3 regions of the Vibrio sp. Vf1514 genome follow, and region 2 is predicted to be linked to each of the others. Evidence: predicted binding sites of a transcription regulator. Region 2 holds the regulator's gene; each other region holds the start of a gene.
The links. Region 2 encodes PurR, which represses purine synthesis genes. Its sites were predicted from a motif close to TNANGNAAACGTTTNCNTNA; they were not measured.

Region 1 (7,149 bases), on a different replicon from region 2:
AAGGATCACCTTTTTCTTCACTCTGCTGGGGGGCTGAAGGGGTGGATAAAAGAACATCACTATTTACAAACATACACAATTTATTACTTAAAAACTGTGTGCATATCGATTGAATTCTTAAATTACAAAGACTAAGGTTTGAGCTACCACCTTATGAATTCGATAACCCTTGTTGGTTTTATGCCGCCCTGACCTGTCAGGGCGGTATTTCTTTTTGGAGAAAATAAATGCCGAATCACCATACCATCGTGGTTTCAACTCTGGACATGGACCGCATCAGCGCTCTGCTGGAGAAGATGCCCAAACTGTCACCCGAATTGGAAAAGCTGGAAGATGAACTCGACCGAGCAACCATCAACGAACCGCAGGACATGCCAGACAATGTTGTGAGCATGAACTCAACGGTGCGTTTTAAGTTCACCGGAAAAGACGAGATCATTCAGAAGAATCTGGTCTACCCACACGAAGTGAAAAATAGTGACGATATTTCGATTTTTGCCCCTGTCGGCAGCGCATTGCTGGGATTAGCGGCCGGTCAAACGTTAACATGGCCAATGCCTGGCGGCGCTGAGAAGACCATTGAGATTATCGAAGTGGTGTATCAGCCTGAACGTGAAGGCGATTTCAACCGTTAACAGCGGGAATCCGGTGCAAAGTGTTCGCTTTGCACCAGGAGCGATTTAAGCAATCAGAATCTCTTTCAATTCATGCAGTGAACGCACTTCATAATGTGCATCGATACCTTCGGGTTTTGGCTGCTGATGTACATTCAACCAGCATGTTTCAATCCCAAAATTCAGCCCACCCAAAATGTCTGAATGCGGGTTATCCCCCACCATCAGCACGCGCGCTTTTTCCGGGTTGCCCATCACCGCCATCGCATGTGCGAAAATCCCTGCGTCCGGTTTCGCAATGCCAACTTCTTCCGAGATCACAATGTGGTCGAAATAGTCTTTCATGCCCGTTTTGGTCAAACGCACATCCTGTAATTCCGTAAACCCATTGGTGATAATGCCCAATTTGGCTTTGCCTTTGAGGGCTTCCATCAGCTCTTTGGCGCCGGGCAGCAAGGTACAAATGTCTGCCATTGCGCTCAAAAACGCACTATTGAGTTCTGCGGTGGTCGTTTCCAGTTTTTGTGCCCAAGACTCAAAGCGAATGTGCTTGAGCTCGGCCGCGGTAATGGTGCCGTTTTGATAATCCACCCACAACGGCTTGTTGACCTGTTGGTAGTGGTGAAAGTCTTGTTCAGTAAAATCCACGCCTTTGCGCGCGAACATCAGCTGCATCCCTTGAAAGGCATCGAAATGAAACAGGGTCTCGTCAGCGTCAAATAAGATCCAATCGTACTTCATGTTGGTTTCCTCAAAATGTCGCGCTCAGTCTAGATTGTTTTCCGTTAGATGTTAATCTCTGTGAATGGAAACTTTTTGTTAAGAATATCTCAACAATGATGGATAACACATTTGCCGCCATTCCGATTTTCGTTGCCGTCGTAGAATGCGGCAGTTTCTCCAGCGCCGCCGAGAAACTCAGCATCACCAAGTCTGCCGTGAGCAAACGCGTGACGCAACTTGAAGATGAGTTGGGCATTCGCCTGCTCAACCGCACCACGCGTAAACTGAGCCTCACTGAAGCGGGCGAACGCTATTATTACCATGTGTCCCAAGCACTGAGCTTTGCACAGCAAGGCAGTGACGCGGTCACTGAACTACAAGGTGAACCCCAAGGTAAACTGAAGATCACAGCGCCCATGTCGTTTGGCGTGTTGCATGTCGCGACCCTCATTGCCGAGTTTCTCACCCGCTACCCGAAAGTCGAAATCGATCTGCAATTGGAAGATCAGATGGTCGATTTAGTGCAAGGCGGCTTTGACCTCGCCATTCGTATCGGCCATTTGCCAGTCTCTAACCTCGTAGCCAAACGATTAGTGCGCTGTCGTAGCGTGTTGTGCTGCTCACCTGATTATCTCAGCCGGCACCCTGCACCGCAGAAACCAGCGGATTTACTGCAACACAACTGCTTGGTGTACTCGTACTTTCGAGGGGGCAGCGAATGAACCTTCACCCAAAACGGGTCGGATTTCAAAGTGATTCCAACCGGGAACCTCAGCGTCAACAACAGCGAAGCGATTCGCCGCGCCCTGCTTGATGGATTGGGCATCGGCCAACTGCCAACTTTTTTGGTAAGTAAAGACATTCGCGCTGGTAAGCTGCACGCCATCATGACCGATTACCCGCTGCCCGAGCACGCAATTTACGCCGTGTTTCCCGAACGCAAACATCTGCCGCACAAAGTGCGCGCTTTTATGGAGTTCATTAGCGAAAAACTAGGCACCGATCAGCCGTATTGGGATCAACGCATCTTCTGAGCAGTCAATCTCAGAAAACACTAAGGGACAGTGATTTAGCGCAAAGACCGAGGCTCATGCTGGGCTTATAACGGGTGTTTTCCCCAACGTCGGAGTCATCGATGAAACACTTCTTGCCTTCCTCAGTCATGCTGATGCCTTTCGTGGTGAAGCATTATCCCGAAACGGATGATGAAATTCGCGACGACGAACAACAACATGAATCATCACCTCAACTAGACTTAGAAGATAAGCAAACATCACCTGCAGAATCAGGCCGAAAGCGCAAGAAAGACGCCGCCGTTTAGACGATTAAGGAACCGACCGATGAAAAAAGTAGCTGTGATATTGAGTGGATGTGGTGTATTCGATGGCGCCGAAATTCATGAATCGGTGCTTGCCCTCCACGCGATTGAAAAACATGGTGCCACTTGGCACTGTTTCGCGCCCAACATTGATCAAATGCACGTGGTCAACCACCTCACCGGCGAAGCCACGGATGAGAAACGCAACGTGTTGGTTGAAGCCGCTCGGATTGCCCGTGGTCACATTGAAGATGTGGCTAAACTCAAAGTGGACGATTACGATGCGCTGCTGCTACCGGGTGGTTTTGGCGCAGCGAAAAACCTCACCGATTTTGCGCTCAAAGGGTCTGAATGCAGTATCAACACCCACGTTGCCACGGCGTGTCGTGCCTTCGCACAAGCGGGTAAACCTGCGGCATACCTTTGCATTGCGCCCACCATCATTCCCATGATTTACGAACATGGTGTGGAAGGCACCATCGGCAGCGATCCAGACACCGCCAGCGCGTTCCGTAAAATGGGCGGCGAGCACGTCACCTGCCCGGTCGACGACTTTGTGTTCGACCAAAAACACAACGTCCTGTCCACTCCCGCGTACATGCTGGCTGAAAACATCTCTCAAGCCGCAGCGGGCATTGATCGCCTTGTCGCAGCGTTAATCAAGCTTGCCTAATCCCACGCAGGCGCTGACGCTCAGCGCCTATTTTCTTTACACCCTTCCCCAGCAAATTCCGTTGCAGACGTTTGATCAACATCAGGAATGGTTTAGAATTCCGGCCTTGCAAAACAATCGTCTCGATAATTCCCCTTTACAAGCTCATATTTAAAGCTATTATCGCGACGCAAACGTTTTCCTAACCAGTTTCATCGCCATGATGAGGGTTTTATGCTGCCAGATATCGAAATTTGTCGCTCCACGTCGTTGACTGCTATTGAGCAGATCGCCCATCAAGCCGGACTGCTCCCTGAAGAGTTCCAAAGCCAAGGCCGTTATAAAGCCAAAGTCTCGCTTCACTGTCTCGACCGCCTACACGATCAACCTGCCGGAAAATTCATTTTGGTCACCGCCATCACGCCAACGCCGCTGGGCGAAGGCAAAACCGTCACCACGATTGGTCTGGCGCAAGGTTTGGCTCGTTTACAACATTCGGTGATGGCCTGTATTCGTCAACCGTCGATGGGGCCGATTTTCGGCGTTAAAGGGGGCGCTGCCGGTGGCGGTTATTCACAGGTTGCACCGATGGAAGAGCTGAATCTGCACTTAACCGGCGATATTCATGCCGTGACGGCCGCGCACAACCTCGCCGCCGCAGCGATTGATGCGCGCATCTACCACGAGCAGCGCCACGGGTATGACGATTTTGCAGCAAGAACAGGCATGCCTGCCCTGCGTCTTGACCCCAAACGCATTGTCTGGAAGCGCGTGATGGATCACAACGATCGCGCGCTGCGCATGGTCACTGTCGGACGCAATGAAGCCGGCAAAACCATCAACGGTTACGAGCGTGAAGACGGCTTTGATATCTCGGCCGCTTCGGAATTGATGGCGATTCTTGCACTGGCAAAAGATCTCACAGACTTGCGTCGCCGCATCGGCAACATCGTGGTCGGCTACAACCTAGATGGTCAACCGGTGACCACCGAAGATCTGAAAGTTGCAGGCGCCATGGCCGTCAGCATGAAAGAGGCGATTCAACCCACCTTAATGCAAACTCTGGAAGGCGTGCCGACGCTGATTCACGCCGGTCCATTTGCCAACATCGCGCACGGCAACTCTTCCATCATTGCCGATGACATCGCCACACGCCTCGCCGACTACACCGTAACAGAAGGTGGTTTCGGCTCTGATATGGGCTTTGAAAAAGCGTGTAACATCAAAGCCAGCGCGTCGGGCAAAACGCCTGATTGCGCAGTCATCGTTGCAACATTGCGCGGCTTGAAAGCCAACTCCGGCCATTATGATCTGCGCCCAGGGCAACCAGTCCCTGAAAGCCTGTTTACACCCGACCGTGACGCTTTAATCGCGGGTTTTGAAAACCTCAAATGGCACATCAACAACGTCAACAAATACGGCATTCCTGCGGTCGTGGCGATTAACCGCTTTCCGCAAGATAGTGATGAAGAGCTGGCGCAGCTCAAACAGATGATTGAAGCGCTGCCCAACGATGTGCTGGTGGCCCTGTCGGAAGGATTCGCCAAAGGTGGAGAAGGCACACGCGAACTGGCCGAACACGTGGTCACGCAGTGCAGTAAATCCGCACACTTTACGCCGCTGTATGCACCCGACGCCCCGTTGCTTGAGAAACTCAAAGCGGTCGCAATAAAGGGCTACGGCGCAGGCTCCGTCACATTGAGCGACAAAGCGCATGCACAGCTTGAAGCGCTACAAACTGGCGGGTTTGGTCACCTCTCCGTCTGTTTGGCAAAAACGCCGCTGTCGATCACCACAGATTCGGCGCACAAGGGTGCGCCCAGCGGATTTGATGTTCCCATTCGCGAGCTGAAACTCTGCGCAGGCGCGGAATTTGTGTATGCCTTATGCGGCAACGTGATGACCATGCCGGGGCTGCCCGAGAAACCAGCGTTTATGGGGCTAGATATCGACAACCAAGGCCGCATCATCGGCTTGAGTTAAACACTCAGGCCACATCACCCCATTGAAGAGCTTCGCCACCGCGAAGCTTTTTTCTTTGCATTCGATTTGAAATTTTTCCGACCGTGTGCCGTTCTTTTCGTATATCCGTTCAACAAAACGAGTAAGAACCGCCATGAAACGCATTACGTTATTTTTGTTTGCCTTACTGGTCGCCGTACCACTTTCTGTATCGTTTTTCTCCCAAGCAGACACGTCTGCCACCAGCAAACACGCCAGTCATGAAGAAGTCGCAACACTGGCCGGTGGCTGCTTTTGGTGTACTGAATCTGACATGGAAAAACTCGACGGCGTGATTACCGTTGTCTCAGGGTATTCCGGTGGCCATGTCGATAATCCGACCTATAAGCAAGTCTCGTCAGGTTCCACCGGTCACATTGAATCAATTCAGGTCACGTATGACGCCGACAAAGTCAGCTATGAACAGGTATTGGACCATTTCTTCCGCCATATCGACCCCACCGACGATCAAGGTTCATTTGTTGATCGAGGGAACCAATATCGCCCGGCGATTTTCTATCATAACGCGCAGCAAAAACAGATTGCTGAACGCTTTATGAAAGCGATCGACGAGTCTGGTGTCTTCAAAAAACCGCTCAAAACCGAACTGATCGCCTTTAAACAGTTCTGGCCTGCTGAAGAGTACCATCAGGATTTCTACAAAAAGAGCGCCCTGCGCTACAAATACTATCGCTACGCCTCTGGCCGCGATCAGTACTTAGATACGATTTTTGGTGAAGATCGCGTTGAACACCCCAAAACGCTGCGCCAAATCATCGATGAAAGCAAAGGCATCCGCAGTGCGAAAGCTTACACTCGCCCGTCGGATAAAGAGATTCGAGCCAAACTGACGGATTTACAGTACTACGTCACGCAAGAAGAAGGCACCGAGCACGCGTTTAAAAACGAGTATTGGGATAACAAAGCGGAAGGCATTTATGTCGATATCGTTTCCGGCGAGCCGCTGTTCTCATCCACGGACAAATATAAATCCGGCACGGGTTGGCCCAGTTTCACCAAGCCAATTAACCCAGCGTATATCGTGACCAAAGACGACAACACCCTGTTTTACACTCGCACCGAAGTGCGCAGCCGCTTTGGTCAATCCCACTTGGGCCATGTGTTTAATGACGGCCCTGCGCCGACAGGTTTGCGCTATTGTATGAACTCCGCTGCGATGCGATTTGTGCCTAAAGCGGAGATGCAAGCCCAAGGCTATGGGGAATACTTGAAACTGTTCAAATAAATACTGAACGTGATGTGGTGACAAATGAATTGACCACCGCAGCATGTTGATACCTAAGCGCCCGGTCACGTGTTTGACTGGGCGTTTCAACTTGCACTTGTAATATCTACTTCAAAGCGACACACGATGAAAGCTCGATGCAGGAAGGCCATGACATGCTGTTGATGCCACAAGCCAGTGAAGCGTAAAAAGCGCCATTCGCTTGACTATCAGAGACAAAAAAGGACATCCTCGGATGTCCTTTTTCATTGAATATTTGTGTACTTACCGCAAGCCGTGCAGAAATTCAGCGCGGGTTGCGGGGTTAGACTTAAAAATGCCACCAAGCGCCGTGGTTGTGGTTTCGCTAGTTGCATCCATCACACCACGTGATTTCACGCAGTAGTGCGTCGCATCGATGGTGACGGCCACGTCTTCTGATTCCAACAGGGTTTGCAGCGCAACCAGAATTTGTTGCGTCATACGCTCTTGCACCTGCGGGCGCTGCGCAAAGAAACGCACAATGCGGTTAATTTTCGACAGGCCGATAATTTTGCCACGCGGAATATACGCCACCGCCGCTTTCCCATCGATGGTCACCAAGTGGTGCTCACAG
Region 2 (7,149 bases):
TGGCGGCAGGGCGCGTGCGTTCTATGGTTTTGGGTGGGGCAGTGACTCGGCTCAATGTGCGCTCTCAGGTGCTGGTGAAACTCGGCCATCTGAGTAAACACATCATTCCTTATATGTGGCTCTACCGGCTATTCGCTTACATTGTGATGCCACAACGTAGCCAAAAAGAATCTCGACATCTGTTTATTCGTGAAGCGAAGAACCTGTGTCAGAAAGAATTTAAACGCTGGTTCACACTCACGGCTGAAGTAAACCCGTTGATGCGCTATTTCAAAGACCGCGAGCTAGCGATCCCAACGTTGTATTTGATGGGGGAGCGGGACTACATGTTTATTCAACCGGTCAAAGAGATGGTCGCGGCGCATCGCCAAAGTGAACTACATGAAATTCCGAACTGCGGCCACGTGTGCAATGTGGAACAGCCAGAGCTATTTAATCAGGTGTCGATTCAGTTCATTCAGCAACAAGCTCGCCCGTCAGCGCATTGACACGGCTGTGCCGCGAGTTTTTCATACCGCGTCGTGATTGCTCATTCCGCGGGGTCGTCGATGTGGCCACATTGCCAGCAGATGGCAAACTGGCCTTCGTTGACCTCTCCGCAGTACGTGCAGCGCCAAGGCTGCGTGTCTTGCGCACTGAGTGGACGTTGATAATCCGCAATGATGGCTTGCGCTTTGGCATATTGGGCTTCATCCAGCAGCCAGATATATGGCTCGGTATCCTCACTCAGGGGCAATTCTCCCCGCAGACCAAATAATCCTTCACCCCGCACTTCACACTGAATGTGCGCCTGTTTGAGCAGTTCACACAACAGATGCGCGTCAGTGGGATTGTGAGCAATGTAAATCTTCATCTCAGGCAGCGTCATTTGTTGAGTAGCGCGTGATGCGGTTCATCACCCATTTCATGAGCAATGGAAACAACCCGAGCAACGCAAATGAGAGCAAAACGGCTGGTGAAATGATGCCAGAAAGTGAGTCGATCTGCGCTAGTTGTGTGCCAGCATTGATGTAGACCGCCGTGCCCGGCAACATGCCCAACTGACTGACCCAATAGTAGCGCGTTAGCGCAATCGGGCTTAATCCCATCAGCAGGTTGATCAGGAAAAATGGAAACACCGGGATAAGGCGCAGGGAGAGCAAATAAAAGGCGCCGTCTCGAGCCATGCCTTGATTGACGGCATGGAGTTTGTCGCCAAATCGAGTCTGTACCCACTCTTTTAACAGATAGCGGCTGCTCAGAAACGCCAGTGTGGCACCGATGGTGCTGGCAAATGAGACCAGTAACAGGCTGAGCCAGAAGCCGAATAATGCTGCGCCAAGCAAGGTCACAACGGCTGCACCGGGAATGGAGAACGCAGTGATGAAGACGTAACTGAGAAAGTAGATCAGCGCGGCAGTGACCACATGCTGATCAATATAGTCGGCCAGTAGTGCTTGCTGGGCTTTGGCATTGTCGAGTGTCAGGTATTGGCCAAACGTGGTCGCCAGCGCGACGATCACGGCGATTAAGATGAGGCCCAAAATCAGCTTTTTACTCATTGAAGATTCCCACGAGATGATGGTAATAGGTATACGTAACCAGACAGGGAAAAGCGATCTTTTCTTTCAAAGAAAAAGCACCCGCGAACGGATGCTTTTAGTGAAGTTGCTCTCAAAAAGGTTTACGACAAACGTTGTAACAACTCGTCGCGGCGAGTTTGAGGGATCACCGACCAGTGTTTCCCCTCAATTGCGCCTTCCAGTGCCCATAGCAGTTCTAAGCCGACATCTGAAGAATGTGATTGTCGAACGGCTTTGTATGCTTCTACGGCACCTTTCTCCTGCAGCGCTTCCACCGTTTCGATACCGGCTTTTTTCAGCATCCGTTCGGTCGCAAGGCGCAGGTTAGGGAGATCTTTCAAACGATCGGGTTTCGCCTGGGCTTGAGTCTCTCGCTCAGATTTTGCCACAGTGAGTGCCGATTTAGCGTCATCGAGAATACGGCCCGTGTCTGACCAGCAGTCTTCCGGCAAAGCGAAATACTTAGTCACTACGGGGAATCCGCGTTTTTTGTAAACATAAGGCTCGTAGCCTTGTTGCTTGAATTTTGCGGTTGAAGCGTCGTCGGCGCGAATGTGGAGTCTGTCATTGACCACCAATGCGAACATTGTGTCATCGACAAAAATCCCAAAGCCACCAAACATTGAACGAGATTTAACGCGTCCAAGTTGCTCAAAGAGCCGCATCGAATCTTTTAGTATTGGTTTATCCATGCTGTAAGTCTCGGTGTATTAATTAATACGCCACCAAAGTCAGGTCCGAGAAAGTAGCAAAAGAATGCAATGAGTGTGTCAGTTAGGAGTCAACTTCTTAATATATGCATTTTTGCCATCGGTAACCCCGCTACCTACCCAAAATTGGGTTTAGGCCGGAGGCTTTGCGTCCCACCTTTTCAGATGGTTTGCCCTGTGCGTGACATTTCCTTTAGAAAAGGATAATCAAAAGTTTGAATAAGCATCACATTTACTTGATGTAAATGTGATGTCATTCAAATATATGTCTCTAACTATTGCAACTGAATTCACACGTTTTTTGTATGAGTATGCAACATTAGATAGACAGATTTTCGGCAAAGTTATTGTTTTGTCAAGTCTTTTACGGTGTCGCGTTCAACAATCTCAGGGTGCATCTCGAATATACGGCGCTCGTGCTCTTTATCCTTGATGCGTTCCAGCAAAATTTCGAAGGCGTTTTTACCCACACGGCGTTTCGGTTGGTGGATGGTGGTCAGCGGTGGTGAGAAGTATTCGGCCAGTTCAATGTTGTCGTAACCAATCACCGACATGTCATCCGGAACGCGAATGCCACGTTGTTGTAAGCGGCTGATTAGGCCCAGTGCCATGGTGTCATTGAAACAGAATACTGCGGTCGGACGTTTGTCCATCGCGATGATTTTATCAGCTGCCAGGACAGCGGTATCACATTCAAAGTTGCCTTCCAAAATCCAGTCTTCACGCACGGGCAGATTTGCTTCTGCCATGGCACGGCGGAAACCAGCAATGCGTTCCTGACACGCAGCTTTCACGAAGTGGCCGCTTAGGCAGGCGATATCCGTATGACCTCGATCAGTCAGGTATTTCGTCGCCAGGTAACCCCCTTCTTCGGAGTTATCAATGATTTTGTCGGCTTGTGAGGTTTCTGGGCCCCAGTCCATGATCACTTTGGGAATGTCTGAGTGACTTTCCAGCATTTCCAACAGTTCTTCGGTCAGGTCAGAACACATCACTAGAATGCCGTCCACACGCTTTTCTGCCAGCATGCGGATATAGTCGCGTTGCTTTTCGTAAATGCCGCCGGTGTTACATAGAATCAAGGTGTAGCCCTGACGGTAGCAGTAGCTTTCCACTCCATCGATTACTTCAGAGAAGAAGAGGTTGGTCGATTGCGTCACGAGCATGCCGATGGTGCGAGTGGTGTTGCATTTTAAGCTGCGAGCGACCGCGCTTGGCGCGTAGTTCAGCTCTTTTACCGCTTCCATCACTTTTTCTTGTGTGGTTTCTGCAACAAAACGAGTCTTGTTGATTACGTGAGATACGGTTGTTGTTGATACGCCAGCAAGGCGTGCAACGTCTTTAATCGTAGCCATAGGTTAGTCCTGTCGATGACTGCTGAATGCGAAAAAACTTCGCGCGATCAAGTCCAGCAGCGATTAGGCGGTACACAAAGTGAAGCCTATAAGTAGTAAAAACACAAAAACCGCTTTTAAACAGCGGTTTGCATCTTCAATTCATATTTTTATCGTTTGCGGTCAAGATTCTAGACTGCTACGCGTGAACTCGCAATGAAATTCATCGGATGAGATCAAATGATCATCACAAAGTTCACGGTATATTCGTCAATTTGTGAGCACGATAGCGAACTATTCGTCGGCTAAATAAGCCAAGTCGAGTTCGAGGAATGCCACCAACAGTTCGGTCACCGCGGCATAGAAACCGAATTGATCCAGTGACTGGCAGCGCGTGGCAAATTGGGGCGCCCACCGCATTAAATGGGTTTGAATGAATGCAGCTTGTTCGGCGAATGCGCGCTCCATATGCGCCTCTTTTTCCAGCTCATTACTGCGAATGATGAGGTGGCCTAAAAAGTCGAGTTCAATCGCCAAATGGTCGGCAGGCTCATTCAATGTTTCATGCGTGGTGACGCCGTGTTTTTTCAGCAGTTCAGCCATTGCTTGCGCTGGCGTGTCGTTGAGTAATCCGGTTTGGCCGATGTACACCGAGGCGTAAGGCAGCGCGGAATCTTTATCTGATTTTAAAAACAGATCGCAAAAGTCAGCGGCAAGTTCGAGGCGTGCATCCTCACGGTCCATCAATCGGTTGAGGGCATCCACCAAATGTGTGACGGCAGCGTGCAGCCCGGCGTTTTCGCCCAGCCCGCCGAGGAAGGCGCGAATTTGAGGGGAATGATATTGTTCAATCTCTTTGTCACTGAGCTCTTTACTAAATAAGCTCGACAGCCACCAATAAATTTCGGCACGCTTTTCGTTAAAGACTTTGATTTCCTGCATGGGTTGACTCCGAATACTCTCTTCCTCTAAGTCTAAACAATAATTGTGAATAGCAATAACGCAATGCGTGAAAAAATATGAACAAATAAGTCGGTAAATTAACGGTTTGTCAGGAGATTGCTTTGAATCAATAAACTCTGATGTTTTTGGTTGAGATGCTAGAATTATGACTGTTTATGAATAGAATGACGGGTATTCATAGTGGACATAAAGTGGTGTCAATGAGCTATCACATTTTAGTTGTTGAAGACGACATCGTGACCCGCAGCAAACTGGCTGGATACTTTCAAAAAGAAGGGTATCAAGTGACAGAAGCTGAGAATGGGGTGGCGATGCGTCAGGCGCTCAGTGAGCATGACATCGACCTAGTGATGTTAGACATCAACTTACCGGGTGAAGATGGATTGCTGCTGACGCGAGAACTTCGCAGTCAATCAGATATAGGAATTATTCTGGTCACTGGACGCACGGATAGCATTGATCGAATCATTGGCCTCGAAATGGGCGCCGATGATTACGTCACCAAACCTCTTGAACTGCGTGAACTATTGGTTCGCGTAAAAAATTTGCTGTGGCGCATCGCCATCGCGGGTCGCACATTGCCAGAACCGGAACCGGACAACGATAAATTGGTGCGTTTCGGGGAGTGGACGTTTGATATTCAGCGCCGCTCATTAACGCGCAATGGCGAGCCGGTTCGACTCACCAAAGCCGAATATGAGCTATTGGTTGCGTTGTCGGCGTATCCCAATCAGGTGCTCAGTCGCGAGCGCATTTTGAATATGATCAGTCATCGAGTGGATGCGCCGAATGATCGCACTATTGATGTGTTGATCCGTCGCATGCGTGCGAAGATGGAATTTGATCCGAAGAACCCACAGATCTTTGTGACAGTTCACGGTGAAGGTTACATGTTCGCTGGTGATTAATACCAGCGAAAAGTCGCCACCGATGCGCGTAAAGATGTACATAAAAAAGACCAGCAATTGCTGGTGTTTTTTTTGTCGCTTGCGCAGCATGCCAAAGTTAGGGCAGTGTGGTTTCTGCGTTGTTGATTGGTGCGGTTTGTTCATGACCGGCAACCCAATCACGCAGCGATTGCCATAGCATGCCCATGCTTTCGTACCAGTAATGTTCCGTCTGTTCTAAGTACAGCGCTTTTGGCGTGTACTTATCCCACGGCTGGCTAATGCTGGCTTGCGCCAAGTAGTTGGTTGGCGCTGGGATCGGCTGTAAACCGGCGGAATGGAATTCATTCAGTGCGCGCTGCATGTGACTTGCTGACGTCACGAGCACCAAACGACGTTGTTGTACAAACGCTGCCGCTTGACGCGCTTCTTCCCACGTATCTTTGGCTGTTTCCAGCAAGATGATATCGGATTTGGCAACGCCCAGCGCCAATGCGACACGCGCTAACATGCGAGCATGACTGAACTCACTGCCACCGGCGTAGCCTGAGAGAATCAGTTTGGAACCTGGATACATGCGCATGACACGAATGCCTTCGGCAAGGCGCATTAACGCGGCACGACTTAACTCTGACGTGGGGGGGATCTGGTCATCGACGACATGACCATTGCCCAGCACCATGACGTAATCAATTGTGCCGTCAACCGGCAAAAAGGCGGAATACTGACGTTCTAACGGCATCAGCAAACGACTTGAGACGGGTTGGAATGAAATAAGGAAGATGCCAAACAGGGAAAACAAAACAACAAGGCATCCGGTTTTGCGTTTGGCCGTGAACATGATCAGCATCAGGCCCACAAAACCAATAATCAACAACGCCGGAAGAGGCATCAGTAAAGAAGAAACAATTTTTTTCAGCTCAAACATAAACAAATAGTCCGAAAAAACAGCACTTGATAATAAAAAGGGCTAAAGCCTCTTTATTCCTGCCATTCCTATGACAGAATAGCAGCACGATTGATTATCATAACTCAAGCCACTGTGACAGAAGATCGCAATTTCGACGATATTGCCCACAAATTTGCAAAAAATATATACGGCTCTGACAAAGGCGAGATCCGCCAAGTCATTGTTTGGGAAGATTTACTGCAATTGCTATCGCATTTTGACAAAGCTAGCGCCCCTTTGCACGTATTAGATGCAGGCGGGGGGCTTGCGCAAATGTCACAAAAACTCGCCAAGCTAGGCCACCGGGTCACCTTGTGTGATCTGTCTTCTGAAATGCTGCAACTGGCAGAGAAGGATATTGCAAATCACGGACTGCTTGCGCAGTATCGCTTGGTTCATTCACCGGTTCAGTCCATTCAGGACCACCTATCCGACCCGGTGGATATTGTCATGTTCCACGCCGTGATGGAATGGTTAGCGGAGCCAAAACCCGCGCTGGAGAATTTGCTGACGCAAGTCCGACCGGGCGGCATGGTGTCGGTGATGTTCTATAACTATCACGGTCTGGTTTATAAGAATGCGGTTTGCGGTAACATTCCTCACGTTTTGGAAGGCATGCCTCACCGCAAACGTTTTAAACTTCAACCGCAGAAAGGCTTAATCCCGACGGACGTCTATCAATGGATAGAAGACGCCGGTTTTGAAATTTGCGGTAAGTCCGGTATTCGTTGTTTCAGTGATTAC
Region 3 (7,149 bases), 1.1 Mb from region 2:
TGTCGTGCTCAGTTTGTTGCTGTGTGTGTTTGGCTTCGTCTCTTTTTCTAAATTGTCGGTACGCGAAATGCCGGACATTGAAAGTCCGGTGGTCTCGGTCACCACGCGTTACGATGGTGCATCCGCAACCATCATCGAAAACCAGATCACCTCGGTGTTGGAAGACCAACTGGCCGGGATCAGTGGCATTGATGAGATCACCTCCGTCACTCGAAACGGCAGTTCGCGGATCACCATTACCTTTGAGCTCGGTTATGACCTTAATACAGGGGTGAGTGATGTGCGTGATGCGGTCGCAAGAGCGCAGCGCAACCTGCCTGATGCGGCGGACGATCCGCAGGTATTCAAAAACAATGGATCGGGTGAAGCGTCGGTGTACATCAACCTCAGCTCTTCGGTCATGGACCGCACGCAGCTCACCGATTACATCGAACGTGTGCTTTCAGACCGGTTTAGCCTGATTTCCGGCGTGAGCTCGGTTGATATTTCTGGCGGTTTGTACAAAGTGATGTACGTGCGCCTCAAGCCGGAGTTGATGGCGGGGCGGGGCGTGACCACATCGGATATTTCCGATGCGTTGCGCCGTGAAAACATCGAAAGCCCAGGCGGAGAAGTGCGCAACGATTCCACCGTGATGTCCGTGCGCACCGCACGCACCTATCGCACACCTGAGGATTTTCAATATCTGGTGGTGAAACACGCCAGCGATCGCACGCCGATTTATCTCAAAGATGTGGCTGATGTCTTCATTGGGGCTGAGAACGAGAACTCGACCTTCAAAAGTGATGGCGTGGTCAACGTGAGCATGGGCATTGTGCCGCAGTCGGATGCAAACCCATTGGATGTGGCGAAACGCGTGCATCAGGAAGTGGATCAGATTCAAAAATTCTTGCCTGAGGGGACGCGTCTGGCGATCGACTACGATTCCACTGTGTTTATTGAACGTTCGATCAAAGAGGTCTACAGCACGCTGTTTATCACTGGCGGTCTGGTGATTTTGGTGTTGTATATTTTTATCGGTCAAGCCCGCGCCACCATCATCCCGGCGATTACGGTGCCGGTGTCCCTGATTTCCTCCTTTATTGCCGCGTATTACCTTGGATTTTCCATCAACCTGATCACGCTGATGGCGTTGATCCTGTCGATTGGTTTGGTGGTCGATGATGCCATTGTGGTGATGGAAAACATTTATCACCATATCGAACACGGTGAAAAGCCACTGATGGCAGCCTATAAAGGCGCGCGCGAAGTAGGCTTTGCCGTGATTGCCACCACCTTGGTGTTGGTGATGGTGTTTCTGCCGATTTCGTTTATGGACGGCATGGTCGGCTTGTTGTTTACCGAGTTCTCGGTATTGCTGGCGATGGCGGTGATTTTCTCATCCTTGATTGCGCTGACGCTAACGCCTGTGCTGAGTAGCAAAATTCTCAAAGCCCATGTGAAACCGAACCGTTTCAACAACGCGGTCGATTTTCTATTCGGCAAATTAGAAAGCGGCTATCGCGCGGCGCTGAAAAAAGCGCTGCATTGGAAATGGGCGGCGCCCGTGGTGATTTTGGCATGTATCGGTGGCAGTTACGGTTTGAATCAAAGTGTGCCGGCGCAACTTACGCCATCGGAAGACCGCGGCGTGATCTTTGCGTTTGTGCGTGGCGCTGATGCAACCAGTTACAACCGCATGTCGGCCAATATGGATTTGGTGGAAGAGCGTTTGATGCCGCTGCTGGGGCAAGGCTTTTTGAAGTCGTTCAGCATTCAGTCGCCTGCGTTTGGAGGCAGTGCGGGCGACCAAACCGGCTTTGTGATCATGATTCTCGACGACTGGAACGATCGCAGCATCACCGCTCAGGATGCGCTGGGACAAGTGCGCAAAGTGCTGACGGGCATTCCTGATGTGCGTGTGATTCCGTTTATGCCCGGTTTCCGTGGCGGATCCAATGAACCGGTGCAGTTTGTGCTGGGGGGCTCGGATTATGCGGAGTTGAGACATTGGGCAGAACTGTTGGAAGCGGAAGCCGCTCAATCGCCGATGATGACGGGTGTGGATATCAACTACTCGGAAAAAACGCCAGAGTTGGTGGTGACGGTGGACCGTCAGCGCGCAGCGGAACTCGGCATCAGCGTGCAAGATATCTCTGATACGTTGGAAGTGATGCTAGGCGGTAAAAGCGTGACGACATTCGTTGACCGAGGGGAAGAGTACGATGTGTACCTGCGCGGAGATGAAAACAGCTTTAATAATGCTGCGGATCTGACGCAGATATACATGCGCACGTCGTCTGGCGATCTGGTGACGCTTGATACGGTAACCAAGATTGAGGAAGTGGCCTCGTCGATTCGTTTGGCACACTACAACAAGCAAAAGGCGATCACCATTACCGCCAGCCTTGCGGATGGGTACACCTTAGGGCAAGCGCTGGATTTCTTGGATCAGAAAGCGCTGGAGATGCTGCCGAGTGATGTGTCGGTGAGCTATTCCGGTGAGTCGAAAGATTTCAAAGAGAACCAGTCGAGTGTGGCGATTGTGTTTGCGCTCGCATTGCTGGTGGCTTATTTGGTGTTGGCGGCGCAGTTTGAAAGCTTCATTAACCCTTTGGTGGTGATGTTTACCGTACCCATGGGTGTATTTGGCGGGTTTATTGGCTTGTACTTGATGGGGCAAGGCATGAACATCTACAGCCAAATTGGCATGATCATGTTGATTGGGATGGTGACCAAAAACGGCATTTTGATCGTCGAGTTTGCCAACCAGTTACGTGACCGCGGCTTGGCGTTTGAAACTGCGATTGTCGATGCGTCCGCGCGCCGGTTGCGTCCGATTCTGATGACGGCGTTTACCACGCTGGCCGGGTCAGTGCCGCTGATCCTCTCCACGGGCGCGGGCTATGAAAGCCGCGTGTCAGTCGGGACAGTGATTTTCTTTGGCATGGGCTTTTCGACCTTGGTCACGCTGTTTGTGATTCCGGCGATGTATCAGTTGATCTCGCGCTCGACGCAGGCGCCGGGTCACGTCGAAGCCGAGCTGCATCGCGAACTGGGCTACGATGTTCAGTCGCGACAGACTCACGAATAGCAAAAAGCCCGCTTCGGCGGGCTTTTTTGTGTCTTGTTCGCGGCTCAGCGATGATAGGTGACGGTATAGCGGGTGGGTTTATGGTTCATCGCCAATACCAGATTGAGCGCGATGGCCCCAAAAATCGACAGCAGAATCGTCCACGGGGATACAAAAAAGAACGACACCAACAGGATCAAGCAATCGATGGCCATTTGGCTTTTGCCCACGGAGAGGCCGAATTTGTCCTGAATGAACAGACACAATACGTTGAAACCGCCTAAACTGGAGCGATGGCGGAATAGGATCAGCATCCCTAATCCCATCAACAGACCTCCGGCCAACGCGCAATACACGTCATTGACGTTGTCAAAAGTGATGAACATCGCCAGATGATCGGTAAACAGCGAGACTAAAGCGCCGGAAATTGCACTGTTGATCGCGAAATGATGCCCAAAGCGTTTCCACGCCAATAAATAGAACGGGCAGTTGGCAATAAAATAGAGCCAACCAAAAGACCAAGGCAGAAAATGAGTCATCAGCAGCGCGAGGCCCGCTGTACCGCCCGTCAGTAATTGACCGGCCTGAAGAAAGAAGACGCCTTGTGCGACTAAGAAGGTTCCGGTCAGGATCGCAATCCAGTCCTCTTTGCGTGTGTGTTTTTCCATCAATCAATATTTTAAAGGCTGAGAATGGCGCGCATAGTAATGAAAAGCGGACATTTTCGGTAGCTCGCGAGGCGAATTTGAGGTAAACCTATGTAATTGCCGCTTTACAGGGTGTAAAGCATCAAATTGACACCAAGATGAGGTCGGATCAGCCTGAACCCTTCGGGATGAAATACTTCGTCAGTCACTATGAAAAAACTGCATGATATTTTCTTCAATTTGGGCTTTATGATAAAGATCAAATTATGTAGAATGCGCGCCAAAGAGGTGACGAAAACGTTTGCGTTGGGTCATTGTGTGGTTTTTTGCTAATTTCAGATAAATCTGAGTCAGGAGATACAGATGCTAAAGCGTGATATGAACATCGCTGATTACGATGCGGAGCTATTCGCAGCAATCCAAGAAGAAACTCTTCGCCAAGAGGAACACATTGAGCTTATCGCTTCAGAAAACTACACCAGCCCACGTGTGATGGAAGCGCAAGGCTCTCAGCTGACCAACAAATACGCTGAAGGTTACCCAGGCAAGCGTTACTACGGCGGCTGTGAGTACGTCGACAAAGCTGAATCTCTGGCAATCGACCGTGCGTGCCAACTGTTTGGTTGTGAATACGCAAACGTACAGCCACACTCTGGCTCTCAAGCAAACAGCGCTGTGTACATGGCACTGCTGAATCCTGGCGACACGGTTCTGGGTATGAGCCTGGCACACGGTGGTCACCTGACGCACGGTTCACCAGTGAACTTCTCTGGTAAACACTACAATGTGATTCCTTACGGCATCGATGAAGCGGGCCAAATCAACTACGACGAAATGGAAGCGCTGGCACTTGAGCACAAACCAAAGATGATCATCGGTGGTTTCTCAGCGTACTCGCAAATCGTTGATTGGAAACGCATGCGTGAAATCGCAGACAAAGTAGACGCGTACCTGTTCGTTGACATGGCGCACGTTGCGGGCCTGATCGCTGCGGGTGTTTACCCAACGCCAATCCCACACGCACACGTTGTTACGACAACCACGCACAAAACGTTGGCCGGTCCACGCGGTGGCCTGATCCTGTCGAACGCTGGCGAAGAGATGTACAAAAAGCTGAACTCAGCTGTATTCCCTGGCGGCCAAGGTGGTCCTCTGATGCACGTGATCGCGGGTAAAGCGGTGGCGTTCAAAGAAGCGATGGAGCCTGAATTCAAAGCGTATCAAGAGCGCGTGGTGAAGAACGCCAAAGCGATGGTGGCTCAGTTCCAAGAACGCGGCTACAAAATTGTTTCCAACGGTACTGAAAACCACCTGTTCTTGGTTGACCTGATCGACAAAGACATCACCGGTAAAGAAGCGGATGCCGCGCTGGGTGCTGCGAACATTACCGTGAATAAAAACTCAGTACCGAACGATCCACGTAGCCCATTCGTGACGTCTGGTATTCGTGTCGGTACTCCTGCGATCACGCGTCGTGGCTTCACTGAAGACGATGCGAAAACGCTGGCGAACTGGATGTGTGACGTTCTGGACAACATCAATGATCAAGCGGTGATTGATGCAACCAAACAGAAAGTTCTGGATATCTGTAAACGTCTGCCAGTGTACGCATAAGCGTTCTCTTGTGACGAAAAAGGCCTGCATAGATTGCAGGCCTTTTTAATGGATGACCGTTTATAAGAATGTCATCAAATCTGATTATTTAGCGATGCTGAGCAAAGTGCCTGATTTGCATTTAAACAGGTAGTAGCTGTTGCTCTCACTGAATTTGCCCAATCCTTCACCGTCACAGTAATCGATGTTGATATCGCGCATGGTTTGCAGTGTGCTTTCACTTTGCAGGGCGAATTTCGACCCGTCGGCGCACACGATGCGGACTTTGCCATCGTCGCTGACCGAGTAAATGTTCACTTCGGTGTTGCACAGTTCAAAAGAGGCTTCGCGGAAATTATCCTGTTTGGTGTTCGATGCACAACCTGACGCGATCGCCACTGCCATCATGGCCAGTAGGCTCAGTTTTTTCATTCGAGTGATCCTTATGATGCGGGAGCATATGACCGCGCTACCTGTTCAAGCAAATTGTTCTTCAAGCAAATAGTTCGGAAATAGATAGCGGAAAGTTTAGACTATTTTGCCTAGCAAGCTCAAGCCCATCGGCGTCGTAATTGCATCAGGTTGCGTATTTCTGACAGAGCGACACCCGATATGACCGAGACCTTTCGTTTTGGCAGGGTACATAAAAACAAAGCCGGCACTGGGCCGGCTTTGTCTTGTTGGGCGTGATTACTTCACTTCCATCCCTTTGGCTTGCAAATCGGCATGGTAAGACGAACGCACAAAAGGACCACAAGCGGCGTGAGTGAAGCCGAGTTCCAGCGCGATGTCTTTCAGTTCATCGAATTCTGAAGGTGGCACGTAGCGCTCAACGGGCAAGTGGTGACGGCTTGGTGCCAAGTATTGACCCAGCGTCAGCATGGTTACGCCATGCGCGCGTAGATCTTTCAACACTTCCACAATCTCTTCTTTGGTTTCACCCAAGCCCATCATCAGGCCTGACTTGGTGGGAACATTTGGGTGCATCTCTTTAAATTTTTGTAGCAGTTCCAGTGACCATTTGTAGTTCGCACCCGGGCGAGCTTTGCGGTACAAGCGCGGCGCTGTTTCCAAGTTGTGGTTAAATACGTCTGGCGGGTTGTCTTTGAGCAGATCCAACGCCACGTCCATACGACCACGGAAATCTGGCACCAAGGTTTCGATACGAATCTCTGGGTTCAGGGCACGAATTTCGCGGTTACAGTCGGCGAAGTGCTGCGCACCACCATCACGCAGGTCATCACGGTCAACCGAGGTGATCACCACGTATTTCAATTTCATGTCTTTGATGGTTTGCGCCAGTTTTTGTGGCTCTTGGGCATCGGGTGTCAGTGGGCGACCATGGGCAACGTCACAGAATGGGCAGCGGCGGGTACAGATGGCACCCAGAATCATAAAGGTTGCAGTGCCGTGGTTGAAACATTCGGCCAGGTTCGGGCAAGACGCCTCCTCACACACGGAGTGCAGGTTGTTTTTACGCATTGCCGATTTGATGTCTTGAATGCGTTGGCTGTCTGCTGGCAGTTTGATTTTCATCCATTCCGGCTTACGCAGCACTTGTTTCTGTTCTGCAGGCATATTTTTTACAGGAATTAATGCCATTTTATCGGCGTCACGGTATTTCACGCCTTTTTCCATTTGGATCGGTTTGCTCATGCTCTATTTACCTATGACAGGTGCTTCTGTGCTGAATTCTACTTCCTCGTAACCAAACAGGCTGACGAGTTCTTTTATGAGTTGTTGCTCGACATCTTCTATACGTGCCGGGCCGCCTAAATCGCTCACTTGTACCATCTCCATTCCTTGATAACCGCATGGGTTGATGCGCAGGAATGGGGAAAGATCCATGTTGACGTT

Region 1: the regulator PurR is predicted to act here: its motif matches at 3,494-3,513, upstream of ACS18Q_RS18005 (formate--tetrahydrofolate ligase).
Region 3: the regulator PurR is predicted to act here: its motif matches at 3,989-4,008, upstream of glyA (serine hydroxymethyltransferase).

What each region holds. Positions count from the first base shown of each region.
Region 1 covers NZ_CP197268.1:652,863-660,011, reverse strand. The annotation lists gene rnk (nucleoside diphosphate kinase regulator) at 228-635, shown strand; gene yjjG (pyrimidine 5'-nucleotidase) at 681-1,355, opposite strand; partial or broken gene ACS18Q_RS18020 (LysR family transcriptional regulator) at 1,454-2,371, shown strand; gene ACS18Q_RS18015 (hypothetical protein) at 2,473-2,658, shown strand; gene elbB (isoprenoid biosynthesis glyoxalase ElbB) at 2,678-3,328, shown strand; gene ACS18Q_RS18005 (formate--tetrahydrofolate ligase) at 3,542-5,290, shown strand; gene msrB (peptide-methionine (R)-S-oxide reductase MsrB) at 5,424-6,554, shown strand; gene folE (GTP cyclohydrolase I FolE) at 6,819-7,149, opposite strand, start outside.
Region 2 covers NZ_CP197267.1:1,852,658-1,859,806, reverse strand. The annotation lists gene ACS18Q_RS08575 (alpha/beta fold hydrolase) at 1-488, shown strand, start outside; gene ACS18Q_RS08570 (putative signal transducing protein) at 530-853, opposite strand; gene ACS18Q_RS08565 (TVP38/TMEM64 family protein) at 855-1,541, opposite strand; gene ACS18Q_RS08560 (TfoX/Sxy family DNA transformation protein) at 1,664-2,254, opposite strand; cyclic di-GMP riboswitch class I at 2,372-2,457, opposite strand; gene purR (HTH-type transcriptional repressor PurR) at 2,617-3,627, opposite strand; gene torD (molecular chaperone TorD) at 3,901-4,548, opposite strand; gene torR (two-component system response regulator TorR) at 4,770-5,477, shown strand; gene elyC (envelope biogenesis factor ElyC) at 5,575-6,384, opposite strand; gene cmoM (tRNA uridine 5-oxyacetic acid(34) methyltransferase CmoM) at 6,499-7,149, shown strand, end outside.
Region 3 covers NZ_CP197267.1:800,619-807,767, forward strand. The annotation lists gene vexH (vibriobactin export RND transporter permease subunit VexH) at 1-3,073, shown strand, start outside; gene ACS18Q_RS03785 (YitT family protein) at 3,118-3,720, opposite strand; gene glyA (serine hydroxymethyltransferase) at 4,063-5,313, shown strand; gene ACS18Q_RS03795 (hypothetical protein) at 5,398-5,724, opposite strand; gene lipA (lipoyl synthase) at 5,983-6,948, opposite strand; gene lipB (lipoyl(octanoyl) transferase LipB) at 6,952-7,149, opposite strand, start outside.